DNA from 3 places in the Paenibacillus haidiansis genome. Region 3 is predicted to be linked to each of the others. Evidence: riboswitches for the same ligand, from Rfam matches in the RefSeq annotation. Region 3 holds a riboswitch; each other region holds the start of a gene.
The links. A riboswitch is a leader RNA that binds a small molecule or an ion and turns the genes downstream of it on or off. The one in region 3 is predicted to bind cyclic di-AMP.
Positions count from the first base shown of each region.

Region 1: another riboswitch for cyclic di-AMP. It lies ahead of V3851_RS09155 (hypothetical protein); the one in region 3 lies ahead of V3851_RS24590 (C40 family peptidase).
Region 2: another riboswitch for cyclic di-AMP. It lies ahead of V3851_RS22165 (TrkH family potassium uptake protein); the one in region 3 lies ahead of V3851_RS24590 (C40 family peptidase).

Region 1 covers NZ_JAZHPZ010000003.1:438,016-448,732, forward strand. The annotation lists gene V3851_RS09130 (hypothetical protein) at 1-744, shown strand, start outside; gene V3851_RS09135 (histidine kinase) at 806-3,121, opposite strand; gene kdpC (potassium-transporting ATPase subunit KdpC) at 3,139-3,768, opposite strand; gene kdpB (potassium-transporting ATPase subunit KdpB) at 3,827-5,857, opposite strand; gene kdpA (potassium-transporting ATPase subunit KdpA) at 5,876-7,555, opposite strand; gene kdpF (K(+)-transporting ATPase subunit F) at 7,592-7,669, opposite strand; gene V3851_RS09155 (hypothetical protein) at 7,724-8,140, opposite strand; cyclic di-AMP (ydaO/yuaA leader) riboswitch at 8,257-8,439, opposite strand; cyclic di-AMP (ydaO/yuaA leader) riboswitch at 8,544-8,791, opposite strand; gene V3851_RS09160 (bifunctional 4-hydroxy-2-oxoglutarate aldolase/2-dehydro-3-deoxy-phosphogluconate aldolase) at 8,966-9,616, opposite strand; gene V3851_RS09165 (metal-dependent hydrolase) at 9,739-10,434, shown strand; gene V3851_RS09170 (MFS transporter) at 10,510-10,717, opposite strand, start outside.
Region 2 covers NZ_JAZHPZ010000015.1:107,351-118,067, reverse strand. The annotation lists gene V3851_RS22185 (succinate dehydrogenase cytochrome b558 subunit) at 1-203, opposite strand, end outside; gene V3851_RS22180 (LysR family transcriptional regulator) at 449-1,351, shown strand; gene V3851_RS22175 (ArsB/NhaD family transporter) at 1,445-2,722, opposite strand; gene V3851_RS22170 (potassium channel family protein) at 2,754-3,416, opposite strand; gene V3851_RS22165 (TrkH family potassium uptake protein) at 3,430-4,764, opposite strand; cyclic di-AMP (ydaO/yuaA leader) riboswitch at 4,834-4,992, opposite strand; gene V3851_RS22160 (CPBP family intramembrane glutamic endopeptidase) at 5,303-6,976, shown strand; gene uvrC (excinuclease ABC subunit UvrC) at 6,942-8,924, opposite strand; gene trxA (thioredoxin) at 9,043-9,360, opposite strand; gene V3851_RS22145 (YqzM family protein) at 9,626-9,781, shown strand; gene dnaI (primosomal protein DnaI) at 9,848-10,717, opposite strand, start outside.
Region 3 covers NZ_JAZHPZ010000021.1:13,057-23,773, reverse strand. The annotation lists gene V3851_RS24605 (M1 family metallopeptidase) at 114-2,114, shown strand; gene V3851_RS24600 (hypothetical protein) at 2,187-3,017, shown strand; cyclic di-AMP (ydaO/yuaA leader) riboswitch at 3,235-3,369, shown strand; gene V3851_RS24595 (C40 family peptidase) at 3,372-3,842, shown strand; cyclic di-AMP (ydaO/yuaA leader) riboswitch at 4,132-4,267, shown strand; gene V3851_RS24590 (C40 family peptidase) at 4,272-4,742, shown strand; gene V3851_RS24585 (GNAT family N-acetyltransferase) at 5,142-5,648, shown strand; gene V3851_RS24580 (c-type cytochrome) at 5,801-6,160, shown strand; gene V3851_RS24575 (4a-hydroxytetrahydrobiopterin dehydratase) at 6,235-6,534, opposite strand; gene V3851_RS24570 (hypothetical protein) at 6,739-7,032, opposite strand; gene motA (flagellar motor stator protein MotA) at 7,224-8,027, shown strand; gene motB (flagellar motor protein MotB) at 8,011-8,817, shown strand; gene rluF (23S rRNA pseudouridine(2604) synthase RluF) at 8,878-9,582, opposite strand; gene V3851_RS24550 (PAS domain S-box protein) at 9,599-10,717, opposite strand, start outside.

The DNA of each region.
Region 1 (10,717 bases), on a different contig from region 3:
GAACTGCTGGATTTCTCCGCATCCCAGGGAATCGATATTATTTATTTGCAAATCAGCACAAAAGTCGGGCTTGATTCCTATAAAAGCTTCATTTCCGAAGCCAGTGCGAAAGGAATTGAAGTTCACGCGCTGAACGGAGCACCCGACTGGGCGCTGTCCTACGGGAAACCGAAGCTGGAATCGTTCATTAAATGGGTGGCGGATTATCAAGGAACGGCGGCACCCGCAGAACAATTCCATGGCATCCAAGTCGATATCGAGCCATACCTGCTTCCGGAGTGGAAATCCGATATGAACGGCACAGTCCGCCAGTGGCAGGAAAATGTCGAGTTTCTGAAGGGGCTTGCGGAGCCTCTGGATCTTCCGCTTTCCGCCGCGCTTCCGTTCTGGCTCGACAATTATAAGGTCCCCGAAGGCGATCAGACCTTGAGCACCTGGATGATTTCGCGTTTCGATTCCGTGACCCTGATGTCCTACCGCGACAATGCCGCCGCCATCTACAACGCGGCCAAGAGCGAACTCCTCGACGGCGAACGGCTGGGTAAGAAGGTCCATACCGGGGTGGAAACAAAACCGTCCTCGGAGGGCGATTTCATCACCTTCTATGAAGAAGGCAGCGAAGTATTGAATGAACAGCTCGCCCAGTTGGAGCAGCTGGCTTCCGCGCACTCCTCCTTCGGAGGCATTGCCGTCCATGACCTCGTAGGGTGGATGGATCTGGTGAAACGGGGAGACTCGCTGTAATAAAAGTCCCCGCAAAGGTTCGGTCAGGCTTTAAGAGCCTAGCCACCCTTTGCGGGGTTATTTATTGGGCACGGGACACAATCAGACAATCCCGCAATGTGGAATTGTAAATGAGTCGCGGCGTGACGGAACGGGAATAGCCCAAACGGCGAAGGCGTAATTTTCGCGGCTGCCCCATAATGAGCTGGGTCGCGCCAAGCTCCTCCGCTCTGGCCAGCAGCTTATCGGCAATCTCCCGCCGCGCCTTGCAGTACAGCAAATCGAATTGTCCGCCGAGCCGCTCGGTCAATTTTTTCAGTTTTTGCACGTCCGGCCGTTCGCCGGCCTCACCCCCGGAGGTCCCAACGAAGGCGACATGCCATTCCGCCTTCAGTCTATAGGCCAGCCGGAATCCGTGACGGATGATCCGTTCGGCGCTCGGCCCCAGGTCCACGCAAACGAAGATCAGTTCTTTTCTTCGCCACGGTCCGCGCAGCGAATTGCTTCTGTCCCACGATTCCAGGCGCTCGTCGACATCGTCGGCGATTTCTCTCAGCGCCAGCTCGCGAAGCGCGATCAGATTGCCGATCTTGAAGAAGGATTGCAGCGCCTGTTCCACTTTGGCCGAAGCGTAGATCTTGCCCTCACTGAGTCTCTGCTGCAGCATTTGCGGTGTTACGTCGATCAGCTCCACCTCATCGGCCCGCCGGAGCAGCTCATCGGGTACCGTTTCCCTGACTCTCACCCCCGTAACCTGCTCCACCGCATCATTCAGACTCTCCAAATGCTGTACGTTTACCGTTGTGATGACCGAAATCCCGGCCTGCAATATCCGCAAAATATCCTCGTAGCGCTTCCTGTGCGGACTGCCCGGAATATTCGTATGCGCCAGCTCATCGACCAATACAAGCTCCGGACCGCGACGGAGGATAGCCTCCGTGTCCATTTCTTCCAGCAGCACCCCCTTATATTCCACGTTCCGCCGAGGAACAACCTCAAGCCCGCCGAGCTGCTCCAACGTCTCCTTGCGCCCGTGAGTTTCAATCAGTCCGACCACCACATCCACACCTTTGCCTTTGAGCACGTTTCCTTCCCGCAGCATCGTGTACGTCTTGCCGACCCCCGGGGCGGCTCCGATATAGACCTTGAAGCTGCCCCCTCTCATTCGTTCGGCTTGCTGCGTCATTTCCGCCGCGGAAGATCTGCGGAACGTTTTCCCCGCTTCTCCTTCATCGGCTCTTCTGCGGACCGGCATGATCCGCTCCCCTTCCGCATCGGCCGAATCGGCCATAAGGAACAGGTCGGTATGGGTCAGCTTCCGTAAAAGACCGTCGATGACCGAGCCTTTCCGCCATTGCTGCATCCGGCTCATCTTGGAATGCCCCATCACAATCCGCGTGACCCCAAGCCTGGAGGCCAGACCGGCCAGCTTATCCGGCAAGCTCCGCCGCCCGGTCAGCGGCCATTCATGAAATTCGGCGCCGATTTTCCGGCATAATTTGACGACCGAGCGCTTAAAGGATTCCTGCTCCTTCGTTAATTTGGATCCGGGCCTCGTGAAGCTGGCGACGAACAAATCGCCGCCCAGCCGCTTGGCAATCTGCTGGCCCCTCCGGATGTATACCGACGCGTTCCAATGGTATTGCACCGCGACAAGAATCCGTTCCGTCGCGCCCGATGGCCCGAGCAGGCCTTCCGCTTCGCGGTGGCGGTTGAGCAGATCGTTGACGCCTTCCGCCACCAGCCGAAGCGACAGCTCGCGCAATACGGCAAGATTGTCCCGCCTGCAGATCGAGGGATGGACCGCGTCGCCCAGCGATCCGTCCTCGATCCGCTTCATGACCGTCTCCGGCGCAACGTCGATCAGGCGGACCTCGTCGGCCAAATCCAGCGTATGCGGAGGGACGGTCTCCTCTACCATGATTCCGGCCCGCCGGAGCGCGAATTCATCCGCCCCCGCCAGCTCGTAAGCGTTTATGGTGGTGATCACGCTGATGCCGTGTTTAAGCAAGAATAAAATATCTTCCAGCCGGGTCGCAAATTTGGCCCCCTTCCGGTTGCGGTGAGCCAAATTGTCGACCAGCAATACTTCGGGATCCCGCTTAATAAGCTCCTCTAGCGGCAGGTCCTTCCTCTCCCGGCCGTCTTTCTGCCAGTGAATGCTGGGGATTCTCTCCAGCCCCTCCAGCTGCTGCACCGTTTCCGGGCGCCGCGATGTCGTGACCGCACAGATCACGACATCGATGCCGCGCGCCTTAAGCAGCTGCCCCTCCAGCAGCATATGATACGTCTTGCCTGTTCCGCTGGCTGCGCCGACCAGTATTTTGAATTTTCCCCGCCGGAGCCGTTCGATCGATTCGAGCAGTTCCTCCGGCGTTTTTCTTCGATAGGTCGTCATTTATGAAGCTTCTCCAATCATGGATTCAGTTCGGCGATTTTTTGTTGCAAAGCCAAGTTAAGCTTGAGCACATTGATCCGCGGCTCGCCGAACACACCCCAATCTCGGCCTTCCGTAGCGTCCCCGACCAAGGCTTGCAGCTCGGCTTCCGGAAGTCCGGTAAGGCTGCTGATCCGCGGAATCTGCACTGCGGCGGATTTCGGCGAGATATGCGGATCAAGCCCGGAACCGGAATTGGTGATCAAATCGACGGGCAGTGAGCCGACGGGCACCTCGGGATTGTTCGCCGTCCAACTGTTCGCCGATTCCTGCATCCGCTCGATCAACTCGGGATAGGAGGGCGCGTAGTTGTTGGAGCCGGAGGCATCGGCATTGTAGTCGATGCTCGATACGCGCCCCTGAAACAGCTTCGGATCGGTGAAGGACTGGCCGATGAGCTCGGAGCCCACGATGATCCCCTCATCGTCCTTCACCAGACTGCCATTAGCCTGAGAAGGGAACAACAGCTGAGCCAGGCCCGTGCTGGCCAGCGGATATATAATGCCGCAAAGCAGGATCAGAATCAGGCTGAACCGCAGCGCGGCCCAAAGAGTGGAACCGGTGAACACCAGCAAAGAATCGCTTTTTGTATCTGTGTCCTGAGTCATGAAAACAACTTCCTTTCGGTGATTGGGATAATCGGCCTTTTGGCCGGTCTAGTAACGATTAAATCCATAAATGAACGATCAGATCGATCAGCTTGATTCCGATAAAGGGCGCGATGACGCCGCCAAGACCGTAAACCAGCAAATTCCGCGACAACAGCCGCTGCGAGCTCATCGGTTTATACGTAACGCCGCGCATCGCCAGCGGGATCAGCAGCGGGATGATGACCGCGTTGAAGATCAGCGCCGACAACACCGCCGACAACGGCGACCCGAGCCCCATAATATTTAGAGCGTTCATTTCGGGAACGGCCAGCATAAACATGGCCGGAATAATGGCAAAGTATTTGGCGATATCGTTGGCGATACTGAACGTGGTCAGCGCCCCGCGCGTCATCAGGAGCTGCTTGCCGATCGCGACCACCTCGATGATCTTCGACGGATCGGAGTCCAGATCGACCATGTTGGCCGCTTCTTTGGCCGAGACGGTGCCGCTGTTCATCGCCAAGCCGACATCGGCTTGGGCCAGTGCCGGCGCGTCGTTCGTGCCGTCGCCGGTCATCGCCACCAGCTTGCCCTGCGCCTGCTCGCGGCGGATGACGGCGATTTTGTCCTCCGGCTTGCTCTCCGCGATATAATCGTCGACGCCGGCTTCCCGGGCGATCGTTGCGGCGGTCAGCGGATTGTCGCCCGTACACATAATCGTCTTGATCCCCATTTTCCGCAGCTGCTCAAAACGTTCCTTCATTCCCGGCTTCACCGTATCCTTCAAATAAATAACCCCGAGAATGCGGTTATCGACCGCCACCGCAAGCGGCGTACCGCCCTCGGAGGCGACGCGGCTCGCCTTTTGCTCCAAATCGGCGGGAATGACGCCGCCATCGGAGAGAACCCATTCCCGGACGGCATCCACCGCGCCTTTTCGCACCCGCCGGCCGTCCTTAAGATCGATCCCGCTCATCCGGGTCTCCGCCTGGAACGGAACAATCCCGCCGCCATCGGCTAAACCCCTATCGAATCCGAATCCTTTCGTTTTCGCATAGTCGATGACGGAGCGCCCTTCCGGCGTATCGTCCTGCAGCGATGAAACCGCGGCCCATGCGGCCAGATCGCTTTCCTTCTCTTGACCGACTGCAATAAATTCGGAAGCCATCCGGTTTCCGTAAGTGATCGTACCGGTCTTATCGAGGATCATCGTATTGATGTCCCCCGCCGCTTCCACCGCCTTACCGGACATGGCGAGCACGTTGAACCGGGTAATCCGGTCCATCCCCGCGATCCCGATCGCCGACAGCAGCCCGCCGATCGTCGTCGGAATCAGGCAGACCAGAAGCGACACGAGCACGGGAATTTCCAGATGAATGTTCAAATAATCCGCCATCGGCTTCAGGGTGACGACCACGATCAGGAAGATCAGCGTCAGCACGGTAAGAAGCGTGCTTAGCGCGATTTCGTTCGGCGTTTTTTGCCGCTGCGCCCCTTCCACGAGCGCGATCATGCGGTCGATGAACGACTCGCCGGGATCGCTTGAAATCCGCACGACGATCCGGTCGCTCACGACGAGCGTACCGCCGGTCACCGAGCTGAAGTCGCCGCCGGCCTCTTTGATGACCGGGGCGGATTCCCCCGTGATCGCGGATTCATCGACGGACGCGATCCCTTCGATGATTTCCCCGTCGCCGGGGATCATCTCTCCTTGCGCGACGACGACGATATCGCCCTTGCGCAGCTCGCTTGCGGCAACGGACTTGACATGGCCGCCGACAAGCTTATTCGCGGTCACGTCCTTTTTCGTTTTTTTCAAAGAATCGGCCTGCGCTTTGCCCCGGCCCTCGGCGAGCGCTTCGGCAAAGTTGGCGAACAGCATCGTAACCAGCAGAATCAAAAATACCGATAAATTAAAGCCGAATCCGCTCCGCGAGCCAAAGAATCCCGGAAACAGCAGGAGCAGCAGCACGAGCACCATGCCGATTTCCACCACGAACATCACGGGATTTTTCATCATTGTGACCGGGTTCAATTTGACCAGGCTATCCAGCATCGCCTTGCGTATAATCGGCCCTGATAACTTTCCTTTTCGTTTGTCGGACATTCTAAACCCCTCTTTTCGCTATCCTAATGTCAAGAATTCAGCTACAGGCCCCATCGCGATCGCCGGCAGAAATGTCAGCGCGCCGATCAGCAGCACGGTTCCGATCAATATGCCGGCGAACAGCTTATTGTCGGTTTTCAGCGTCCCGATCGTTTCCGGCACCGGTTCCTTGCTCATCAAAGACCCCGCCACTCCCAACAGGGCGATGATCGATACGTATCGGCCGAAGAGCATGACCAGTCCGGTAGTTATATTCCAGAATGGCGTATTGTCGGCTAATCCTTCAAAGCCGGACCCGTTGTTCGCGGCCGATGAAGTATATTCGTACAGCACCTGGGTTAATCCGTGGAATCCCGGGTTTGTAACCGCGCTGTACCCCAAATCGGTGATCAGACTGACCGCGGTCGGCACCAGAATGATAAACGGGTGGACCAAAATCGCGATCGCAATCAGCTTCATTTCCTTCGCTTCGATCTTGCGCCCCATAAATTCCGGAGTGCGCCCGACCATCAGACCGCAGATAAATACGCCAAGGATGGCATACATGATCATGTTCATTAACCCGACGCCTTTGCCGCCGAAAACGACGTTCAGCATCATTTGCGCCAGCGCGGCGAGCCCGCCGAGCGGCGTCAGCGTATCGTGCATATTGTTGACCGACCCTGTCGTGGCCGCCGTCGTGACCGTTGTAAACAATGAAGAGCCGGCGATGCCGAAACGGACTTCCTTCCCTTCCATGCTTCCCTGCGAGGCGTCGATATCGAGCACTTCCAGCGCCGGGTTCCCCGCTTTTTCGGAGAAGTAAACCGTGGATAGGAAGACCAGGAACAGAATCATCATCGCCGAGAAAATGACCCAGCCTTGTTTTTTGTTCTTGGCGAACAGCCCGAACGTATACGGCAGGGCGGCGCCAAAAACCCACATCGACCATATTTCGACGGCGTTGGTCAGCCCGTTCGGATTCTCAAACGGATGGGCCGAGTTGACGCCGAAAAATCCGCCGCCGTTCGTGCCGAGATGCTTGATCGATTCCAATGAAGCGACCGGCCCCACCGCAATCTTCTGCACAGCGCCTTCCAGCGTTTGCACCGTCAGCGTCGGGTCCAGCGTCTGCGGGACCTGCAGCGCCACGAGTACTAAAGTGACGAGTAAAGCGGCGGGCAGAAAGACGCGAACATGCGCTTTAACCAAATCCTCAAAAAAATTGCCGACCGTGCTCCCCCGCCGGGTCAACCCGCGGATGAAAGCCATCGCCGCGGACAAGCCGGTCGCGGCCGAGGTAAACATCATCATCGTGATGACCGCCATTTGCGAGAAATAGGACAGCGCCGATTCCCCGCTGTAATGCTGCAGGTTCGTATTCGTCATAAAGCTGATGACCGTATTGAACGCCAGCGTCGGCTCCATCGCTTCCATCTTGTTCGAATTCAGCGGCAGAACCTGCTGTATCCGCAAAATCAAATAACTGACCGCGATCAGCGCGAGGTTGGTCGCTATCAGACTGAATCCGTATTTTTTCCAGCTCATTCCTTCGAGGCGTTTGTATCCCGCCACTTTATAAATAAATCGTTCAATTCCGCCGAATATTTTGTCGGTCCGATTCGGTTCTCCTGAAAAAACATAATATAAATAAGTGCCTACCGGCTTCACCAGTAGGACGATCACTCCGATTACTATGAGCATTTGCAAAAAATCCATCGGGATCCCCCTCAAGTATTGGACTAAAAGGTTAAGTCAAAATTTCTCCGGATGAAGCAAGGCATAGACGAGATACAGAAACAAAAACAGTATAACGATGCCGACCACCATCATGGCGTGTTCCCTCTCTTTCCGAAATCATATAGATTTTCAGCATGACAGTTCTCCCTACTCCTCTTCGTTATCCGGAAGGCCGTTCGCCAGAAATCCCACCTCGCCTGTGGCGGAGTGGATGATATAGGTGGCTCCCAGCCCCTTGTATATCATCCGCGGATGGCGGTGCGGCGAAATGACGATTACCGGCCCGGTCGTCCACCGGCGGCATAATTGCAAATACCTGCAGGTCAAAGTCAAGCTCGTTTCAAAAATAAAGGCGCATTTAAACGCATATTCAGGGATCACCCAAGTTTTTTCCTCATCCGTTTTTACCCGGATGATTCCGGTTGCGCCAAGCTTCCCGGCCTGCTGTTCGTCGGCTTTGTTGTTGACCAGAACGACAACCTTCCGCCCACGGGAAACAAGCAGCAGTGCAAAATTCCGGCCGGCCCTGTTCGGAGCGGCCACGAGTATACAATCATCCTCCACGATTCTTCCTCCTTCAATGTGGAGAGCAAGGCGCAAAAAAAGCCGCAGGAAAGGAAGAACCCTTCCAAGCGGCTTCGACGCACGGCAAAATAAGCCGTGGTCAGCTTTATGGCGGTTGCTTCTCTCCTTACGCTTGCGAGGTTAGCTGCCGGATTCGGGCGTGAGAGTCGCCCTACGCCGGAAGACGATAGCCTTCCCGGCGATTCACCCCAATGAAACATCTTGGCCCATATGTTCGGGCCCCTGGTTTCGGTGGTTCCCCCGTTTCCGAAAAACTCGGAATTCAGCGAAAAAATGCTTGTTATTGCAAAAATGTTTCATTTTATTTTCATTTTAGGCAATAAGAAACCACAGAGGCATAGAAGCGCTCTGTGGCCGGTAATGGTTGCGGTCGCAGTCACTCATCCTCTCTCCATCCACGCTTACGAAGTTAGCTGTCGGATTCGGGCGGTGAGAGTCGCCCTACCCGGACGAAAGATCCATGGCTTTCCGTCCGGGATTCACCCCAATTTCGTCCCCGCTTCAACTCTCACATTGAAGAAGTGAACGAAATACACGGCCGCTTATGGTGAAAATGTTCATCCAACCGCAGGCATCGTGTTTGGTGGTTCCCCCGTTTTCCCTTACCGGGAAATTCAGCGATCCAGATGGTGTTTATTTGTTATCATGGATTGAATCATAACTCCGGCCGGAGTTACTGTAAAGTCATACCACCGTCAAAAAGCCGCACCCGATGGCCGATAAATCGAATTCATTGCGCTTTCATGGAATTCGATCTCTTTAAATCGCGATATAGCTCGTTGATACTTTGAATTTCATTTCGCTTTAGGCTGTCACTTCATTATACGATTTTACGGCCCGAACCAAATCCGCCGCATTCTGCACGATCGTCTCGTACCGCCCTTCTCTAACCAGGGCCGGGTTCACCAAGTACCCGCCGAGTCCTACGGCCGTCGCTCCGGCGGACAGAAACTCGCGGATGTTATCCAGACGTACGCCGCCTGTTGCGAGCATAGGGATATGGCTCAGAGAGGCGCGGACCTCCCGCAAATATCCAACCCCCAGCGTCGCCATCGGGAACAGCTTGACGGCCGTCGCTCCCGCCTTCCAGGCCGCGATGATTTCCGTGGGCGTCATCGCCCCGGGAAACACGCCGATGCCCTGCGCAAGCGCGTAATCCACGACTTTCTCGTCGAGGTGAGGAGAAATCAGATACTCTGCCCCCGCTCTGACCGCCTCTTTCGCCGCCCCGAGGTCGAGAACCGTTCCAGCTCCGATCCGCATCCGCTCGCCGAATTTCTCGCGCCAGCTGTAGATCATGTCCAGAGCGCCTTCCGTATTCATTGTAACTTCCGTGAAAACGATACCGCCTCTCGACAGCGCCCCGGCGACGGCATCCCCCCGTTCCTTCGGTACGCCGCGCAAAATGGCGACGATCTTCTCTTCTTTAAGTCGGTCCAATAATGCAGATGTCATACCTTTCCTCCTTGGTACGTGATTATTTTCACTTTCTTTTCAACCCATCAACATATGACTTAAGGAGTCTATACCGATATAATAGAATGGAAACGCATAAATTGCCATAGGAGTGATCATTAATGAAGCTTACTTTTTTGGGACATGCTTCCGTGCACATCGATACCGGCGATGTCAGGCTGATCATCGACCCGTTTCTGACGGGAAATCCGGCGGCCGCGGTTCAAGCCGAAGACATCCGGGCGGATTACATTTTGCTCACCCATGGACATTCCGATCATATCGGCGATGCCGAAGCGATCGCCCGGCGGACCGGGGCTACGATCGTCGCGATCGTGGAGCTGGCCGACTTTTTCGCCGCCAAGGGCCTGAAGACCGTCGGCATGAATTTGGGCGGATCGTTCAATTTCCCGTTCGGCAAATTGACGTTCACCCCCGCGCTGCACAGCTCTTCGGTACAGGTTGACGGAACGAACATCTATCTGGGCGTGGCCGCCGGAATCGTGCTCGACCTTGGCGGGTTCGTCGTATACCATGCCGGGGATACCGCCTTGTTCAGCGATATGAAGCTGATCGGAGACCGCCGCCCGATCGACCTCGCCTTCCTGCCGATCGGCGATTTCTTCACCATGGGGCCCGAAGACGCGCTGACCGCCGCGGAATGGCTCCATCCGAAGCATGTCGTTCCCGTCCATTACAATACTTTCGGCGGCATTGCCCAGAACGGCGACGCCTTTGCCGCCGCGCTGCAAAAATCGGGAATCGTCGGGCATGCGCTTAAACCGGGAGAAAGCCTGGATACGGCCGATTTGAAATAAATAAACGCAAAACTCCACGGTTTCCCTGCTGCGGGAAGCGCCGTGGAGTTTTATTTTTGCTCATTCGTCCCTGATTTAGTCGATTAATTCCTTGCCCTTCGTTTCGGTGCCCAGCAGCAGAACGGCCACAGCGCCGATCAGGACCGTAATGAAGAAGATCCAAAAGATCGCGCCGATCGACACCTCGCGGGCCACGAGCATACCGACCAAATAAGGCCCGATGATGCCGCCGACCCGGCCGAAGGAAGCGGCAAGCCCCACGCCCGTGGAACGGACCCGGGTC
Region 2 (10,717 bases), on a different contig from region 3:
TGATACAGAAGCGGCAGCCAAATCCCGAAAATCTCCAGCACAATGACCACCGGCAGGCTGTTCAGAAATGCAACGGCGTCCTTGAACCCCTGGCTCCCGCCTTCCACCGCGGAAAAATTCGTCAGCATATGTTCCAGAAAAAATAAGCCAAGCGGAATGACACCCAGCAGCGAGTGCAGCTTTCTGGAATAAAACCCTTTCATAAGCCCATGTTCCCCTTTCCCGTTTCCATCGTTCCTTATCCATTTTTTTCGAAGATTGATTGCTATTAGAGCCGACCGCTAGACGTATATGATAAATTACACAAGATCGCGGTCATTTTCGCTTGTTACAAATATAACATGTGAACATCTTGTGTCACTTTTAATGTTACAACTTTTTATCTTATAATGGAATTGCAATATAATTATTAATAGTTATAAACAACTCGCATAAGAGGGGATGTCCGATGGTTGAAGACCTGCTCGTATTTACCACGGTCGTGGAACAATCCAGTTTAAATAAAGCCTCCAAGCTGTTGAATTTATCACAGCCCGCCTTGTCGCGGAAAATCGCCAAGCTGGAGGAGGAATGGGGCGTCGAACTGTTTTGGCGGAAAGGAAAGAGGCTGGAGCTCACCCGAGCGGGACAGGAGGCGTACGTGTACGCGGTTGAACAGCGGCAGCGCCATCAGAATTTCCTTCAAGCCCTTTCCCGCTTCAAAGCGCCGGAACGCAGCGTCGTCACGCTCGGAGCCAGCCTGACGACGATCCAGACGACGCTGCCGCCGCTCGTCACGGCGCTGATGAACAGCTTCCCCGATATCGAACTCAAGCTGATCACGGGGAAAACCCATGAGATCGTCTCCCAGGTCCGCGAACGCAAGATCGATATCGGGGTTATCGCTTCTTCCATCAGCGAGTCCGGGCTTAAATGCATCACGCTGTTCCGGGATCATTTGGAGCTGGTCGTTCCCCGCGGACATGAGCTCGCCGGGAACAGCAAAGCTGTCATGGACGATTTGAACGGCCGCTCCATGATCATCTTCTCCAAGGGCACCTGGTACCGGAAACTGATCGACGACCTGTTCACCCGTTACGGCATCATTCCCGATATCCGGATGGAGATCGATTCCTTCGAAGCGATCGTGCGCCTGTTGCCGACCTGCAAGGCGGCGGCGCTGCTGCCCAAATCGTATTTGCGCAAGCAATTGCTGAGAGACAACGGCCTCGTGACCGTGCCGATGAACGAGCTGGAGCAGACGGGTAGGGAAACTTGCCTTGTATACGGGGATAAATCCAATCTAAGCAATGAGATGAAGGAATGGATGATGCAAATCCGGGAGAGACTCGTGGAGGAACTGCCGCTGTAAGAATATACCCGGTAAACCCATAAAAAAAGCTGACGGTACAGGCCCTAAGCCAATACGTCAGCTTTTCAATTAACCCGGTTCAACCGGTCACATTCAGAAATATCGCAATAAAATGTAGATGGTCGAAATAATGATCGATAATATCATCAGCGGAAATCCGTATTTCAAGTATCGGACAAAAGTAACCGGTTCGCCCTCTTTGGCCGACATGCCCGCTCCAATCAAATTCGCGCTCGCTCCAATCAGCGTTCCGTTTCCGCCCAGACAGGCGCCAAGGGCGAGGCTCCACCACAGCGGCTCAAGATTTTGAATCCCCATATTCCCCATATCCTGAATCATTGGAATCATTGTGGCCACAAGCGGAATATTGTCGAGAAAAGCCGATACGATCGCGCTAAGCCATAAAATCAGCATAGACGTAGAAAGCGGGTCACCTCCGGTCAAATCGATAACCCCTTCGGCAAGCAGCTTGATCGTCCCCGTATCGACCAGACCGCCAACCAGAACGAATAAGCCGACAAAGAAAAAAATCGTCGGCCATTCCACGGAACGAAACGCCCTTTCCATAACCTTCTCTCCAGTGATCAACAAGAGCAGGAACGCGCCGGCAAGCGCAACCGTGGCCGATTCCAGGTGTATGCTTTGATGCAAAAAGAAACCGAGCAGCGTAATTCCCAGGATAATCAGACATTTGACCAGTAGTTTTTTATCCGTAATCAATCCGTCCAGGCTAAGATTCATAATCTTCCGTCCATTTGCAAAAGCGGGTTTCAGTTGTTTCCGGAAAATCAAAATCGTGATCGGCAAAATCACCGCCAGGATTAAGAGCGCAACCGGAGCCAGATTCTCGATAAAAGCGACGAATGATAATTCATTAACGGCGCTGCCGATCATGATGTTGGGAGGATCCCCGATTAAAGTAGCGGTACCACCTATATTTGTGGCGATGATCATCGAAAATATATAGGGGAACGACTTTATCTCCAATTGGCGCGTGATACTAAACGCCACCGGAACCATCAGAATGATCGTCGTTACATTGTCAAGAAACGCCGAACCTACTGCCGTAATGAGCGCCAGCAGCCACAATATGGTTACGGGATTTCCCTTTGCCAATTTGGCCGTCCAGATCCCGATATAAGAAAACAAGCCGGTTTCGGCCGTCGTGTTCACAATGATCATCATTCCGACCAGCAGGCCAAGCGTATTGAAATCAATATGGTGAATGGCGCTTTCCTGGTTCAGAATCCCCAATAACAGCATCAACGCCGCCCCAGCCATGGCAAGGACGGTCCGATGAATTTTTTCCGAAATAATGAGTGCGTAGGTTATCAAAAATATAGCTATGGCCAAGATCGCTTGCTGCTCCATCATACTCTCCACTCCAACGCAAAAAAGGCGTTTATTGAATTAGCACTTTCTCAAATTCTTCTATATTTTTCTTGGCCCCGATAATGACCATAATGTCGTCAAGAGCCAGATGATCCATCGCCGTGGGGGCGACAATAACGCCATTCTCCCGGTGGATGGCGACGATGCTGCAGCCGAACCGGGCGCGCGGATTCAGATCGCCCACATTTTTCCCGTCCAGGCATCCCGGCACCCTGAGTTCGACTATGCTGTATTCTTTGGAAAGCTCAATATAATCCAGCAAGTTTGGCGTGACAAGCTGATGAGCGACGCGCACCCCCATATCCCGCTCGGGGAAGATGACCCGGTCCACGCCCAATTTCTCCAGGGCCCGGCCATGAAGGACGGATATCGCCTTGGCCACCACCGTCTTAATACCGATCTCCTTAAGCAGGATGGCGCTCAGAATACTCATTTGGATATCGTTGCCGATCGCCACAATGCCGCAGTCGAAATTCCGCACGCCGAGCGATTTCAGCACCTCTTCATCGGTGGCGTCCGCCACCACGGCATGGGTGAGCCGATCGCTCCATTCGTCGACCACTTCTTCATTGCGATCCACGCCAAGCACCTCATAACCGAGGTTCATCAGCTCAAGCGCCAGACTGGAGCCGAACCGCCCCAATCCGATCACTACAAACTGCTGTGTTTTCATCTTTCTTTTCCCCTTATCCTATAATCATTTTGCCTTCGGGATGTCTATACAATTCTTTACCCTTCTTCGGCCCAAGCGCATAAGCGAGCGTCAAGGGACCGAGCCGTCCGGCAAACATGGTGAAGCTGATAATGATTTTCCCCAGGACGGTGAGCTTACCCGTAAGCCCCATGGACAGCCCCACCGTGCCGAAGGCGGACGTCGTTTCGAACAGGATGCTGAGGAAGCTGGCATCCTCCGTCGTGGACAGCACCATCGCGACGGCAACGACCAGAAACAAAGCGAGCATCGTGATCGTGACCGCTTTGAAAATTCTTTCCTGGGCAAACCGGTAACGGAAAAGCACCAGGTCCGTGCGTCCGCGGATCATGGAGATCACCGCCCCGACCAGAATGGTAAATGTCGTCGTCTTGATCCCGCCCCCGGTGGAGCTAGGCGAAGCCCCGATGAACATCAGAATAATTATGAAGAACTGCGTGGCTTGACGAAGCCCGCCGATGTCCAGCGTATTGGCACCCGCCGTCCGCGGCGTGACCGACTGAAAGAGCGAGCCCCAGAATTTCCCGGACCAGCCCAGTGAGCCAAGTGACTTAGGGTTGGTGAATTCAAACACGAAAATTACCAGCGCGCCGATCACGATCAACGCGGCGGTCATCGACAGCACCACTTTGGAATGCAGCGACAGCTTGCGGCGTTTCCGGAATTCGATCAGGTCGGACAGAACGATAAAGCCCAACCCGCCCGAAACAATAAGGAATATCGCCACAAAATTGACAAGCGGATCACTGACATACTGCGTAAGGCTGCGATACTCGCCGAACAAATCGAAGCCCGCGTTGTTGAACATGGAGACACTATGGAAAACGCCGAAATACAGCGCCCGGCCAAACGGCATGTCGAACGACCAGCGGATCGCGAACAGCAGCGCGGCGCAGCTTTCGATGACGAGGGAATACATCAGCACTTTTTTGATCAGCCTAACGATGCCTTCCATTGTATTCTGGTTCATTGCTTCCTGCAGCAGCAGGCGCTCCTTGAGCGAGATTCTCCGTTTGAATACTAGGGCAAACAGCGTCGCCATCGTCATGAAGCCGAGGCCTCCGATCTGGATCAGCAGCATGATGACCACCTGTCCGAAGGTGGAGAAATAAGTTCCCGTATCCACGACGACCAGTCCGGTTACACAGGTTGCCGAGGTAGCCGTAAAGAACGCATCGACAAAAGGCAGCGACTCCCCGGTGGCGCTCGAAATCGGCAGCATCAGGAGCAGCGCCCCGGCGAGAATAATAAGCGCGAATCCCAGCACTAACACCTGGGGAGGAGAGAATTTGAACCATTTGGAAAGCAATGTTGTTCACCTCATTATCGGTTTGAAAAGCAAAAAGAAAAAAGCACTGGAAATCCAATGCCTTTAGATTGGTCCCTGCTGCAAAGGCCTACGAGGTTAGCTGACGGATTCGGGCTTGCACGGCTGCCCTATTCGCATCTTCACCAGGCCGAAGCCGGACGAATCAGCGAAATTCACCCCAAAAAATCGGTTCCCCCGTTTTCGGTTGAAATTCGGCCAAACTATTCATTTATCGCGATTATTTTAATTTCATCATTTTTCATTTCATTTTCGTCAAATGGATTATAAGCTTTATTTCCCCCCGCTACAAAGGTATTTTTGGATGAAAAACATCGATAATAACTGAAATCGGATGAAACAAGCGCAAAGGTGATCGCTTCTCTAAGCCATGCTTTTGTTTGCCGGAGTTATTGCGGTATTTCAAGAAAAGCCCCTCGTCTCTGGCGCAGAAATCCGCCCTGTGTTATCTTTACTGTGACATGGATACACCAAAATCATACCGTATTGCCAAAAAAATATTGTTTAAAGGAGTTTTTGCATGTATTCCGACCCACATCCAGAGCCGTACGGGCGCAGGCCAAAGACCCGGACCCTGTGGCTCCTCGCCGCGATAGGTTTCATCGTGTTTATCTGGGTGCAGCTTCTGCCCACCACCGATTCCGAATCATTGCAAGTTCAGCAGTCGACTCAGATCATCACCAAGGAGCAGGCCCGGGAATCCGCCGCCAAATTCGCGGCAACGGCGCTCGGCTACGCCGGCGATTTGGGGGAAGCTTTGGTTACCTACGATACCGACTCCGATGTTTACGGGTATTTGACCCGGGAAGATTTGATGGCGGATTTCTTGAAAAAATACGACAAACAGTTTCCTTACGACGTGTTCCAGGTCCGGTTTGAACATCCGGACGCGGAGACAAGCGCCTTGACGGTCGATGTTCATATGACGACGGGGAAGGTGGTCGGCTTTGAGAAAACCGGGGATTACGAGCTATCCGTCAGCTCGAGCTGGGAACAAATTCTCGAGCAGGCGAATCCGATCCTGTCGGCGCTGGGATTCGACGAAAATACGGAGATGGTCGTGGACGAGGTTCCAAACGGGCTGTTGCTTACGCTCTCCGGTTATACCGTCGGCGAAGCTCAGGCGGAAGTCGGCGTAACCTACGACGGGGGACGGGTTACCATGGTTGAAAGTTATTTTGACATACCGCAAAGCTATACGGATTATATCGATCGCCAGACCACGATCGCCAATTGGCTCACTTATGTCGGTTATGCGCTGATGACTTTTGTGCTCGGCATTCTCGCTATCGTGTACAGCGCCCTGAAAAGAATACATACTTCGTTCAAACGGGGCATTATCCTGGCTTCGGTATATTTCCTTATTTCCTTGGGCTCCGCGATCAATATGCTCCCTTATTTTGAAAAAGAGGGAATCAGCGGTCCGATTCTGATCTTTAGCATGTTCATCCAAGGCATCGTCACGCTGATCATGGCCGCGTCGATTTATTTCTCGCTGGTCGGCGGCGACGGGCTCTGGCGCGAACAGGGGATTGCTCTGTGGCCTCGCGCCAAAGAACAAGGGTACGGACGCCATGTGCTGTCCGCGGTTTGGGACGGCTACGCTTGGGCGCTTATCCTGCTCGGCGTCCAGTCGGTCATCTTTCTCGTGCTGGAAAATACGATCCATATGTGGTCCACCACGGACGATTCGCAATCGACCTACAATATGCTCTATCCCGCCTTGCTCCCGCTGCTGGCTTGGGTGGCGGGGATCGGCGAGGAAGCCGTATACCGGCTGTTCGGCATCCCGATGCTGAAGAAAATGTTCCGCAGCACGGTTGCGGCCAGCGTGATCACGACGCTGATCTGGGCGTTCGGGCACACGCTGTACCCGATCTACCCGGTCATCTCCCGCCCGATCGAGCTGCTGTTCATCGGCTTATTGTTCAGTTTCATTTTCCTGCGCTACGGCTTTATTACCGTCATGTTCGCCCACGTCATCTTCGATAGCCTGCTGATGTCGATCAGCGTGATGTTTACGGGCGGTGCGCTGAATATCGCGGCCGGCATCTTCTTTATCGCGCTGCCGGCGATCGTCGCATATGTCATCTATCTGTTCAATCCTCCGGGGAAGGAACGGCCGCCCGTTCCGCCGCAAAAAAAAGAAGAGCCGTTGTTCACGACTCCTCTTCCTCCCGGAGGGCATCTATAATTTGCTTGGCTAATTTGTCGCCAATGGAAAGAGGCCGGAAGTCTTCGACGGAGGCCTCTTTTATTTTTTTCAGCGAGCCGAAATGCTTAAGCAGCGCTTTCCGGCGCTTCTCCCCGATGCCGGGGATGGCATCGAGGCGCGAAGCGACCATCGATTTGCCGCGCTGCTCGCGGTGGAACGAGATGGCGAAGCGGTGCACCTCGTCCTGAATCCGCTGCAGCAAATAGAATTCCTGGCTGTCGCGGGGCAAATGGATCGGCTCCGGCGGATCGCCCACCATCAGTTGGGCGGTCCGGTGCTTGGCGTCCTTGACAAGGCCGCCCACCGGAATGAACAAGCCCAGCTCGTTCTCCAGAACGTCGACCGCCGCGGAGATTTGGCCTTTGCCGCCGTCGACGATGATCAGATCGGGCTGCGGCAGATTTTCCTTCAGCACCCGCTCGTATCTGCGGCGGATAACCTCGCGCATCGTTTCGTAATCGTCCGGACCTTGGACGGTCTTGACTTTATACTTCCGGTACTCCTTCTTCTCCGGTTTCCCGTCGATGAACACGACCATCGCGGACACGGGATTGGCCCCTTGAATGTTGGAGTTGTCGAACGCCTCGATCCGCGACAGGCTTTCCAGGCCGATCGCCTGGCCCAGGTTGGCGGATGCTCCGCGCGTCCGCTCCTCATCCCGCTCGAACAGGCGGAATTTCTCGTTCAAAGCGACGCGGGCGTTATCCTCGGCCATCTTCACCATCTGCCGCTTCAGCCCGCGCTGCGGCACGAGCGTCTTCACGCCGAGCCACTCGTGCAGCGCCGCGGCCCCGCTGGCCGCGTCCAGCGTTTCGCCGTCCGCGGATGCAGCGGCAGCGGCTGCGCCTTCGTCAGGCTTAGGCTCGCCCGCGGCGGCCGCCGCGTCTTCGGCGTCGGCGGAGCCGTCAGGCGCCGACGCGGGCTCTTCCTCCCCTGCCGCCGCCTCCCGCGCTCCCATCTCCGGAAGCAAAATTTCCTTCGGCAGGGCCGGGTTATCGCTGTAATACTGGGTCACGTAGGATAGGAAATCACTATACGCGTCCCCATAGTAAGGAATGATGGACGCATGGCGCTCGATCATTTTCCCCTGGCGCATGTAAAGAATCTGCACGCACATCCAGCCTTTGTCGACCGCAAACCCGAACACGTCGCGGTCTTTGGCGTCCGAGGTCGTGATCTTCTGCTTCTCCATCAGCGCATCGATGTTAATAATCTGGTCTCTAAGCTCTTTGGCCCGCTCGAAATTCAGCTCTTCGGCCGCTTCCTGCATTTTGCGCTGCAGATCCTTCTTGATCTCCTCATGCCCGCCGCTTAGGAAGGAAGTAATCTCCTGGATCATCCGTTCGTACTCCGATTGCGGCACTTCCTTCACGCAAGGTGCCAGGCACTGGCCCATATGGTAATAGAGACAGACCTCCTTCGGCATGACATTGCATTTGCGCAGCGGGTACATCCGGTCCAGCAGCTTCTTCGTCTGCTGCGCGGCGTAGGCGTTCGGATACGGGCCGAAATATTTCGCCTTATCTTTCAAAAGCCGGCGGGTGACCTCAAGCCGGGGATGCGGTTCGTTCGTGATTTTGATGTACGGAAAAGTCTTGTCATCCTTCAGCAGGATGTTATAACGCGGGTAATGCGTCTTAATCAGATTGCACTCCAGAATGAGCGCTTCCATATTGCTGCCGGTGACGATATATTCGAAATCGCGGATCTCGGAGACGAGCCGCTGGGTTTTCCCGTCATGGCTCCCCGTAAAATAGGACCGGACCCGGTTCTTCAAAATTTTGGCCTTGCCGACATAAATAATCGTGCCTTCTCTGTTCTTCATCAGGTAACAGCCCGGCAGATCGGGCAAAAGCGCAAGCTTGTTGCGGATATTCTCCATCGCCTTTTCCCGTTCCCGGGCATCTTCCTTCGTTGCCGAACCCATGTTGTATTCCTCCTCTCCGCATGCAAATAGGCTGCCGCTTCTACGCAGAAAACGCCCCCGGATATGCCGGAGGCGCGAGATTCAAAAGTTAAAACAAGTACACCCTCATCTAAAACGTTTATTGATGTTTGGCGATCAGGTTTTTAAGGTTTTCCTTGGAGTTCAAGCCGACCACTTTATCCACCGGCTGGCCGTCCTTAAAGAAAATCAGCGTCGGAATGCTCATCACGCCGAAACGGGAAGCGGACTCCGGATTATCGTCCACATTTAATTTGGCGATCTTCACGGAATCGCCGACTTCATTCGCCAAATCCTCAAGAATCGGAGCGATCATTTTGCAAGGTCCGCACCAAGGCGCCCAGAAGTCCACCAGGACGGTGCCCTTTCCTTCGACTTCGCTATTGAAAGTTTGATCGGATACATTAACAATTGCCATCTGCAATCTCCTCCTTATATCGTGCCCAGTCGTCAACATGCCGCTGAGACAAGTATTAATAACCGAAAATATGATGCTGCAAACCCGCCGAGGGCAGGCGTGTTGATAATTATACCACAATTTTATAGTAAAAGAAAAACCGTAACCAATCCCGGCTGCTTTACAAAATTCAAGACGATTGGTTATACTAATGATAACCAAAAATCGATTTGTCTATGATGTTTATTATTGACAGCGATTTATTTTGCGAGGAGGCCCCGTCGCCATGGATGCAAACAATCATGTAACCGACCCCCGGGAGCATATTAATGAAGAGCCCCGCAACGATTTGTTCGACCTGATGAACGGTTTCTTCGGGATGCTCACGTTTATGGTTGTTGTTTTCTTCGGAATGGTAATCGTGAAATTTATTGCCGGCTAAGCCGGGATCGTTATGCCGTTACAAGTAAAGCCGGGATCTTCCGTGAAGATCCCGGCTTTATGCATTTTAGGCACGCCCGCGCTTATTGCTGCCGCTTACGGTAACCACGTCCACAAACGGAGCGATCCGGTCCATCAGCCGCTGGCCTTTGTTGATTTCCTCCCCGTCCTTGCTCGTGAAGCTGAGATGCTTCTCCAAAGCGCTCAGGGAATAATTCGATGTATAAAAGGTCGGCTTCCGGTTCATCCGGTAATTCAAAATCGAGCCCATCACATGGTCGCGCACCCACGGATTCAAATTTTCCGCTCCGATATCGTCAAAGATCAAAAGATCCGCCTGCTTCATGATTTCCGTCGTTTCTTTCAGCTTCTGGCTGTCCTGCAGCATCGACTTCAGATCCTCGACGAATTCCGGCATATACACAATGACCCCGGAATAGCCTTCCTTGGCCAGCTCATGCAGCAGATAGCACATCAAAAACGTTTTGCCGGTGCCGAAATGGCCTTCGAGATAGAGCCCGCGGGTTTGCAAGCCGGCTTCCTTCGTGGCGTTGATGTAACGGAACACCTGACCGACCGCGGGAGCACGGACGCTGTCCCGGGTCAAAATTTCCACTTCTTTATACCCCTCGCTCAAAGCGCGTTCGTCGACATAGAAACTCTGAATTCTCTTCTTCACCATTAATTCCTGTTCATACCTGACCTGCTTGGAACAAGGAACCTGGCAGTCTACCAATTGCACCACATTGCCCGCATTCTCGACCGTCAGCTTCGTATAATGCCCCGGGAAATCGTTGGGGCAGCGGTCGAGTCCGGGGCAGTTCGCGCAGTGGCGGCTGTCGTTCACATACTGGTACAGCTTGGCCATTCCGCGATTCAACTGCTCCTCGCCGAGTTCCGGATGACGGATGCACAAATCGCGTACCAGCGGCTCGTT
Region 3 (10,717 bases):
CGGTTTGTCGTCCTGAAAACAGGCTTGAAACGTTAATTTAATTTTAGCTAATAATCTCCCAAATGCAAACATATACATGCTGTAGATGCTTGTCAACGGGAGGTATCCATTGTATGACCCGACGAACTTTATTCTTCGGCATTTCCATTCTTGCCTTGTGCCTCATCGCCGGTACTGTCCGGTACACTCTGAGTTTGGGCCCGTCCAACCGTTCTTCTGTCGCATCCGAAGCGGTCAAGCCCCTGGAAGCCGTCCAAAGCGGTCCCGCTCCCGCCCTGCCTCAGGCCGAAAGCATTCAACAGCCGACGGCGGAGATTCTCAGCAACCGGGTCACGGAGTACCATATTCAAGTCAAGCTGAACGAAGCGGACCATACCCTGACCGGTACGGAGACCTTGACCTGGACCCATCCCGGCAAAAAAGCGGTCAACGAGCTATACCTGCATTTATATCCCAATGCTTTTGCTTCCGCCAATACTACGTTTATGAAAGAGTCCGGCGGTAAGCTGCGCGGCGACGTCATGCCCAAGGACGGATGGGGCGCGATGGAATTGACCGAAATCCGCACGACGGACGGCATCTCCCTGCTCCATCGGCTGCAGTACGTCCAGCCGGACGACGGAAATGTCCATGACAAAACGCTGGCCAAAGTCCGGCTTCCCGTCACGGTTCGCGGCGGCGAAAGCGTGACGCTTAAAATCAACTTCACCGTGAAGCTCCCGAAATTGTTCGCCCGTATGGGCGTATCCGGAGATTTCGTCATGGCCGGGCAGTGGTTCCCGAAACTGAGCGTATACGAGCCGGCGGGAACGCGCGGCCGGAAGGCGGAGGGCTGGAATCTGCATCAGTATCACGGCAATTCCGAGTTTTACTCCGACTTCGGGATTTACAGTGTCAATATTGACGTGCCCGAAACTTATACCGTCGCCGCGACCGGGTTCCAAACCAAACCGGCCGTGCTCAAGGACGGCCGCAAGTCGGTTCAGTTTTATGCCGACGATGTCCATGATTTCGCCTGGTCGGCTTCTCCCGATTTCGTATATGCCGAGGAGCCATTCTCTTCGGCGGAGGTGCCCGGCGTCCGGATCAAGCTCTATCTCGATCCCAAGCATAAAGATTTGAAAGAGCGCTATTTCTATGCGGCGAAGGTGGCGATTTCGAATTTCAGCAAATGGTACGGCCGCTATCCGTATTCCACGCTCTCCGTGGTCGTCCCGCCCATCGGCGGCAACGGCGCCGGAGGCATGGAATATCCGACGCTGGTCACCGCCTTCGGCGCGGGTAGTGATTCCCCGGGGTACGATGAATTGGAACGGACGGTCATTCATGAGATTGGGCATCAATTTTTCTACGGCATGGTTGCCAGCAATGAATTCGAGGAGGCCTGGCTGGACGAAGCCTTCACTTCTTATGCCGAAGACAAGTTGATGGAGCAGGAATTCGGCATCGCGCCGAATCTGCCCCTTCAGGCCGCGCTGATCTCATCTCCGGCTTCGCTTACGCTGCCGGCCTGGAAATACGGCTCGTCGGACTCCTACGCCAAGAACGCTTATTATCGCGGCAAGCTCGTGCTGCTCGATATCGAGCGTCAGGTCGGCACGAAGACGATGAAACGGATTCTCTATAACTACAGTCAAAAGTACAGGTTCAAGCATCCGGCGACGGCCGATTTTCAGCGGGTTGTCGAGCAGACGACGGGACGAAGCTGGAAGGCCTATTTTAATCAATATGTATATGAGGGCAAAATGGCCGATTTCTCCGTCGACCGGATTACGGTCACGCCGGTTATCAAAGACGGGAGTACCGTCTACGAATCCACGGTGGAAATCAGCCGGCAGGGCGGGACGGCGCCCAAGGTGCCGCTACTGTTCAGCTTCAAGGATGGGCATACGGAAAGAAAGGTATGGAACGGGGCCGGCGACCGCGTACAACTGAAGCTCCAGTATAAAGAGCCGCTGGACTGGGTACAGGTCGATCCCGACTATTCGCTGGTATTGGAGAACAAGCACATCAACAACTACATCAAAGCCGAGGTCGAAGAACAAGACGGCACTCGCACCACCTTAAGCGTTGTGAAGCTGCTTGAAACTTTGCTCGGCGCCCTCGCGTGGTAGTAGAGCAAATCATGAGGTTCTCTGAAGCTCTTCATAGATGTATCACTCACAAAACTCTTAGGAGGGAAAATTATGACCTATATTCGGAATGGATGGGGGCATGTCAGGAGCCAGTTTCCCTCTGTGATCATCCTGTTCCTGTACCAGTTGCTGTGGGGACTGTTTCTGTACCGGCTGGTAAGCTCCGCGGTTAGCGACGTCCTGTCGCGGTACCCCGACCCGCCCCCGACGGAGATGAGCCGGATATTATATTTGCTTGAAGGACAGTTCGAGCTTAGACATAATCCGGCGGTATACCAATACATCTGGCTGCTGCTCGCGATGATCGCTCTGCGGCTGCTGTTGTCGCCGCTCATTCAAGCCGGCATCCTCTACGGCCTTAAGCCGTCCGAGGAGCGGGGCTCCGGCCTTCCTTTTTTCCGGGGAATGAAGGAATTTTGGAAGCCCGTCGTACTCTTTTATTTGTTGGAGCTTGCGCTGCTGGCACTGCCTTCCTTCTGGGTCCTCCCGCAGCTCCAGGCCTTGTTGCCCCGGTTGGCCGTACCCGGCAGCCGCCTTGCCCCCGTTCTGATCGGTTGCGGGATTTTGCTGGGCTGGATGGTTTACGCCTGGCTTGTCCGCCAACTGCTGTTGTTCGCCCAGTTCGGGTATCTGTTTAAGGCCGGACTCTGGACCTCACTGCTGCTCAGCTTAAGACATCTTCTGCCGGGCATCGCGATTTCACTCATTCTGGGCGCCACCGGAGCGGGACTGTTCCTCCTGTTCGGCACCGTCTCTTGGATTTGGACCGGACTCTTGGCCCTAATATTACAGCAATCCTATCCTTTTATCCGCAGTCTATGGCAAGTGTGGACGCTAACCTCTCAATACCAGCTATGGTATACCAAAACACAAAAAAGTTAAATTTTTTTCACTTTTATTTTTCCTTGTGCCACAAGGCCTCCGCGCTTTCCGGGGGTCTTTTTGTGCGTTTATCCCTCTCAATCTTGCTAATTAACCATTGCCAAAATATACTTGCCTTTGTTACAATAACAGCAGCACAATTTCAGTAACGATTTTGTTATTATTTTGTCATCATTGGCAGCGTATTATGCCGGGTGTCGAATTTGTAAGAATAAAACGTAAATTACAGCCGAATTCCCTTAACGGGGAACGGGGGAACCACTTTGGGTGAATTGATCTCGCAACGGAGGGATCATAGGGGACCTTCAACCGAATCCTTAAGCTAACCTCGTAGGCATTGGAAGGAGCATATTCTTGAAGAAACAGCTAACCGCAGCGGCAGTAAGCCTTGCAATTGTATTTTCCATCGGAACTGGTAGCGCTTTCGCGGATTCCAAATTGAACAGCGCCATCGAACCGGCTTTGGGTTCCGATTACAAATCGGGCGGAACGACGACTTCAGGCTTTGATTGTTCCGGATTTACGATGTACGTCTTCGCAAAGATCGGCATTGAATTGCCGCATCAATCGGCTTCCCAATACAAAATGGGAACCGAAGTGTCCAAGGATGAATTGATTGCCGGCGACCTGGTGTTCTTCAACACCTCAGGCAAAGGCATTTCCCACGTCGGCATCTACGTCGGCGACGGCGAGTTTGCTCATGCCTCCACCTCCAAGGGTGTAGTCATCAGCAAATTAAGCGAAAAGTATTACGTCGAACGCTATGTCGGCGCCAAGCGGATCATGAGCTCCGACAAATATGATGAAGTTACCAGTGAATCGTAAGGTAACATTTTTGAACGGATAAGCAAGGGCCCGTAGAGATTCTTTAACCAGGATCTCGCGGGTCTTTTTCATTTTATACGGGTGAGGATTAGGAACCCTTTCCTACTAAATAGTTGTGGTGACCGCTTAAAACAGTTCAAATTAACCTATTTAGCAAAAAAGGCCGCAATCGGCTTGCCAATACATGAAGAGGTTTGGTAAAATAACCAAAGTAAATGGTAACAACTTTGTAATTATTATTGTCGTATTTGTAATCATTTTGATCATGTCGTGTTTTTTCGGGTGCAATCAACAAGAACAGCCGAATTCCCGACACCCGGGAAACGGGGGAACCACTTTGGGTGAATTGATCCGTTATCCAAGGATCATAGGGAACCTTCAACCGAATCCTTAAGCTAACCTCGCAGGCCTTGGAAGGAGTTTTATATCTTGAGAAAGACGTTTGCTGCAGCAGCGACGAGTTTGGCCATCCTGTTCACGATGGGAACCGGAAGCGCTTTTGCCGACAGCACATTGGACACCGTAGTTAATTCCGTGATCGGCACGCCTTATAAATACGGAGGCGTCACTACCGCGGGCTTCGATTGTTCCGGATTTACCAGATACGTGTTCCAGAAATTCGGTGTCGACCTCGCCCGTGTATCCACAGCCCAGTACAAGCAGGGCACTCCGGTGGCCAAAAGCCAACTGAGAGAGGGCGACCTGGTATTCTTCAACACTTCCGGCAGCGGCATCTCCCATGTCGGCATTTATGTCGGCGACGGGAAATTCGCCCATGCCTCGTCTTCCAAAGGAATCAATATCGATAATTTGGACAACAGCTACTATAAGACGCGCTATGTAGGGGCAAAAAGAATTCTGAGCAATTGGGGCTATAGCACCTTTGCCGCCGAATCCTGATTACCCCTCAAAGCTGGAGACCCTACACCTTAAAACCCGTTGGACCGTGAGCGATTCTGGCCGGAATCGTCCGCGGTCTTTTTTTTTGCTGCCACTACCCATTTAACGAAGGACCGGTATCAAAGGTTACATGTAGATAAAGATTTATTTTTTTGCTGTCCGTGTTCCACCGCACTCCTACATCCAATCCTCGTTATATCCAAAATTTACCCCGTCCGGAGAAAAGCTAAACGGAAATTTCAGCAAACCCAAGAAATTTTTCTTCCCTTATCCTCTCGGGTTCGTGGGCTTCAAGCCTTTACAAGCAAAGAAATTACGTTTAGAGTGAGGTTAAAAAGAACTTGAGCCAGTCACATTGAATAGCCTATGCATTCCTATCGTTTAAGGAGGCGAAGACAGATGGAAAAAACAATCCCCCCATTCCGGATCGTCCCTATGGAAGAAAGCCACGGCGCGGATATCTGTACCTGGCATTACGATTCTCCGTATGATATTTATAGCTGGCTCCCTTGGGAACAAATGAAAGCGCTCGATGTCGAGTTCGGCAACCCTACCTTAAGAGCCCAGCAGTACGTTTCCTTGCTGAACGAACAGGGCGAACTTGCCGGATTTGCCCAGTACTTTCCCATGGAGGGGGTTACGCGCCTCGGTATTGGCATGCGGCCCGATTTATGCGGCCACGGCTTGGGGAAATCATTTGTGCTCACCATCGTGGAGGAGGCCAGACGGCGGAAACCGCAGGACGTGATCGATCTGGAGGTGCTGACCTGGAATACCCGGGCAATTCGGGCGTACCAAAAGGCCGGCTTCGTCATCACCGATCTGTACGAAAAAATGACGCCCGGCGGCATTTCCAAGCCTTTTTATTGCATGGTTTTTCGGGGTATCCCGACTGCTGCAGAATAACATTCTTCATCCGTCTATGAACAATCACACATTAAACTGCTGTTTTTTGCGTAAATTACAATAAATCATTACTTTTTTTGTCACAAACGCTATGATCGGCCAACATGTTCCGCTATAATGGAGGGGTAGCTTACATAGGAGGGACGATTGGAATGCAGAAGTGGATCATGAGCGGAATACTCGCCGTGGCATGCATCTTCGCAGTCGTGTTAATGTTTACATTGCCCGGCCGGGAACAGGTAGCCCAGGAAGAAAAGCCGCAAATGCCTGAAGTTACATTAAATGCAGAGCAAGCCGAAGCCACAGTCAAAGCGAATTGCATCGCCTGTCACGGGGATCAATTGCAGGGCGGGGCCGGTCCTAATCTGCAAAAAATCGGATCCGAACTGTCGTCCGATCAATTGTACAGCATCATCACCAAAGGCAAAGGGGGCGTCATGCCGTCCTTCAAGGATAAATTGAAGGAAGACGAGATCGCCAACGTGGCCTTGTATCTTTCGGAAAAGAAATAGCGATTGAAGCAAAACACGCCCGCCCGGTACCGATCGAATCGGTCCGGACGGGCGTATTTCCGTTTCTTCGGGAATTAACCGGCCGTGCGGTTTTTCTCGAAAGCCTCATTATATTGCTGCGCTTCCTTGATATCTACGGCCGTTATTCCACCTTCCTCCCAAGAGGTCAAGCGAAGCGTCACCGTTTTATGGTCAATGGTAATAAAAGGGTGGTGATTAAATGCTTCCGAAATAGCTGCCACCTCGTCGACGAACGCAATCCCTTTCATAAAGTTGGAGAAGGTGTATTTCCGGATGATCCAGCGGCCTTCCTCCAGCTCCCAGCCCTCCAGCTTTTCCAAATGCGCTTCTACTTCTTGTGGTGTAAACGGCATTTTTCTTCCTCCCCGTTCTTCAAAACTTCCACTCCTATGTAATTCTGAGGTTAAGCGAATTCAAGACAATCGTTAAAGGTTCGGTTCCGGCATCTGTTTATTCTATTCTTTGATGCGCCATTTCATGCGATACCGCTGACTGTTCTTCCAATATAATATTTTACCATGCCCTATTCAATAATCCAAAAATTTGCGAAACTCCCATCAAATTAGCTTAACCGAAGTCAGCTCTTCCTCTCCAATCAGCACGTTGATCCGGTGACCTTCCGGATCGTAAATAACGACGGCGCTCCCCACCGGAATTACAGGCTCCGTGCCCAGCGCAAAGAAGAGATCCTCCGCGAGCGCCTCCTGCACCTCCAGCCGCTCCTCGGCCGAGAGCTCCTGCCATTCCGAAGCTTCCATTTCGAAAAATTCATAGCTATCTTGAATACGGCCCATTGCGGCCGTTAAATCCGCCAAAATAAATTCATAATCTCTACCGTGCTTTACTCCCACTGCCAAACGGCCCCTTTCCTTGTTGTCTGTTGCAGACTGTAATCTTATTATACCGGAAAATACACCTTAAAAAAAAAGGCGAATATGTCGATAAAAAAGATAAACCGTTTTTCGGACGATTTAAGAGTGTCTTCAGCAAGGATGCGGGAGACGGAAAAATGGACTCAATACTCTCAAGGACGAGGTGTGCAATGGAAATTTCAACAATTATTGGACTTATTCTCGGTTTAGTGTCGCTCATTTTGGGGATGATTCTCAAAGGCGCACCGGTCGAAAGCCTGCTGGAAAACCCTGCGGCCTTTGTCATTATTTTTGTGGGAACGGCAGCAACGCTATTCATGGGTTTTCCGCTCTCCGAGCTTAAGAAATTCCCTGTGCTGATCAAAATGACGATTATTAAGCCGAAAATGATCAGCAAAGGCGAATTGATCACCATGTTTATGGAATGGGCCACCATCACTCGCCGCGAAGGCCTGCTTGCTTTGGAAGCCAAGGTAGAAGAAATCGATGACGATTTCTTACGCGGCGGCATGCGCATGATCATTGACGGCAACGACCAGGACTTCGTCCAGGACGTGCTTACGGAAGATATCGCCGCTACCGAGGAACGCCATAAAGTCGGGGCTCAGATATTCTCCCAGGCGGGGATGTATGCTCCTACACTTGGTGTACTCGGGGCCGTAGTCGGCCTGATTGCCGCACTGGCGGATATGAGTGATATTGATAAACTGTCACACGCGATCGCCGGAGCCTTCATAGCTACGATATTCGGTATTTTCACCGGTTATGTTCTGTGGCACCCGATCGCGAATAAACTGAAGCGCCTATCCAAGAAAGAGATGGAAGTCCGCCTGATGATGGTGGAAGGGCTTCTCTCGATCCAATCCGGCGTATCGACAATCGCGATTCAACAAAAGTTGGCCGTCTTCTTAACCCCTGCCGAGCGTGCGGAAATTCTAGAAAAGGGGGCGGGACAAGGTGAGCAAAAGGAATAAGAAGCATCAAGAGCACGAAGAGCATGCCGACGAGAGCTGGCTGCTGCCCTATTCCGACTTAATGACCCTGCTTCTGGCTCTATTCATCGTCCTGTTCGGCATGAGTAGCATTGACGCCCAGAAGTTCGAAGAGATGAGCGAAGCATTCAAAAGCGTACTCACCGGCGGAACCAGCGTCCTCGATCAGAACGCGATGACCAGTAATACGAATACCTCCATGACCGAGGGTGACAACGATACAGCCAAATCCTCCGAGCTGATGAACCAGAAAAATCAGTTAATGCGCCAGGAGCAGGAAAATCTCGAAGCGCTAAAGAAGCAGCTTGATGATTATATCAAAAAGAACGGCCTGGTCGACATGCTCGACACGAAGCTCAATCAATCCCAGCTGATGATCACGATCAGTGACAACGCGCTGTTCCCTTCCGGGGAAGCGGAAGTCAAACCCGATGCACGGATTCTCGCCAAGGCGATTGCAACCATGCTGCAGGAATTCCCGGATTATGAAGTGATCGTCTCGGGGCATACCGACAATATACCGATCTCAAATCATGAATTTGCGTCCAACTGGGATCTGAGCTCGGTGCGGGCCCTCAATTTTATGAAAATTCTGCTGCTGAACGACAAGCTGGATCCGAAAAAATTCAGCGCCATCGGTTACGGCGAATACCATCCGGTGGCCAGCAACGAAACGAATGTGGGCCGAGCGCAAAACCGCCGCGTCGAAGTATCGATTATCCGGAAATACCAGGAAGGCGATCAGCAAATCGGTATGCCGGCCACACATTGATCATCGAACAAACTTATTCGCATAACAACAGGGCCGCCCATTCACGGGCGGCCCTGATTTTTACGTTAGCGTGTAATTTAGCAGTTTGCCTAGCTCCTGCTTCTCCCGGTCCGTCAGATCGCGCCAGGTGCCGATCTTCTGGTTGCCGAGATGGATGTTCATGATCCGGATCCGCTGCAGCTTCCGTACCTCGTACCCGAGCGCACTGCACATCCGGCGGATTTGCCGGTTCTTGCCCTCGGTCAGAATAATGTTGAACACCCGCTCCGAGACGCGGGTAATCCGGCAGGGCAGCGTCATTTCGCCCAAAATCTTGACCCCTTCCCCCATCGCTTTCAGGAATGAGGGCGTAATGGGCTTGTCTACGGTAACGATATATTCCTTCTCATGCTTGCCTTCGGCCCGCAAAATCTTATTGACGATGTCCCCGTCGCTCGTGAGCAGGATTAATCCCTCCGAATCCTTATCGAGCCGGCCGATCGGAAAGATCCGTTTGTCATGTCCGACAAAATCAACGATATTGCCCCGGATATGCCGCTCCGTCGTACTGGTGATCCCTACCGGCTTGTTCAGCGCGATATACACGTGGCGGTCCAGCTTCTCCTTCAGCGGTTTGCCGTTGATGCGGACATCGTCCCCCTCCTCCGCCTGGCTTCCCAGCACGGCCGTTTCTCCGTTGATCGTCACCTGGCCGGACTCTACCAGCTTGTCCGCCTCGCGTCTGGAACAATATCCCGTTTCACTGATGAACTTATTGATTCTCACCTTTGCCTGTCACCCTTCATGCTAAACTCTTTCTGTCCGCCGCCGTTTCCGGGCCGCTAACCTGGGTTACGCCGGGCAATACGATAGTTACCGACGTACCTACCCCCAGCTCGCTTTCAATGCTCAGGGAGCCTTTATGGCCCTCTATAATCCGCTGGGTGACCATCAGGCCGAGGCCTGTCCCCTTTTCCTTATTCGTATAAAAGGGCTCGCCCAACTTCTCCAATCTTTCCTTCGCGATCCCTTCGCCCGCGTCGATGACGCGAATCACGGCTTCGCGTTCGTCCCCTTCCTCGACGAAAAGCGTGATCTTTCCGCCGTTCGGCATGGCTTCCATCGCGTTTTTCAAGATATTGATGAACACCTGCTTCAATTGGTTCTCCTCACAGTGTACCAGAACGGGAGCCGGCGAGAAATGGGCTTCGAACTCGATATTATGTAAATGCGCTTCGCTATCCAAGAGGGAGATCACATCCCCGAGCGTAAAGCGGATGTCCTTGACCTCATACTGCACGGCCTGAGGCTTGGCGAGAATCAAAAATTCGCTGACGATCAAATTGATCCGATCCAACTCGGACAGCATAATATCCGTATGCATCTGGTTGACCGCTTTCGTCCGCTGCTGCATCTGCAGAAATCCCCGCAGCGTTGTGAGCGGATTGCGGATTTCATGGGCGACCCCGGCGGCCAACTGCCCGACGGTCGTCAATTTCTCCGAGCGGCGCAGCAATTCCTCCATTTTATTATGCTCGGTCATATCGCGGGAAATGCTGATGAACGCGACGATAAGCCCGTCTTCGTCGTAAACCGGAGACTCGCTGATGCTTACGTGCACTTCGCTCCCGTCCTTGCGCAAGCGTACGGTCTCCGTCAGCACAACCGGGCGGCCCCGCTCGGTTTCACGCGCCCAATCCTCCCGCTCGTCCGCCAGGGAGGGCGGAATAAAATCCAGCCTCGAGCCGACGATCTCTTCGCCGCTCCACCCGTACAGCTCCTCGAAGGCCTCGTTCACCCGCAATATATTGCCGTCCAGATCGGTTAAGTGAATGGCGTCCGCGGTCTGGTTGATAATCGATTCCAATTGCTCCCTCATCTGCCGGTTCTCTTCGCTCTTCTGCCGCAAGACCGTCATGTA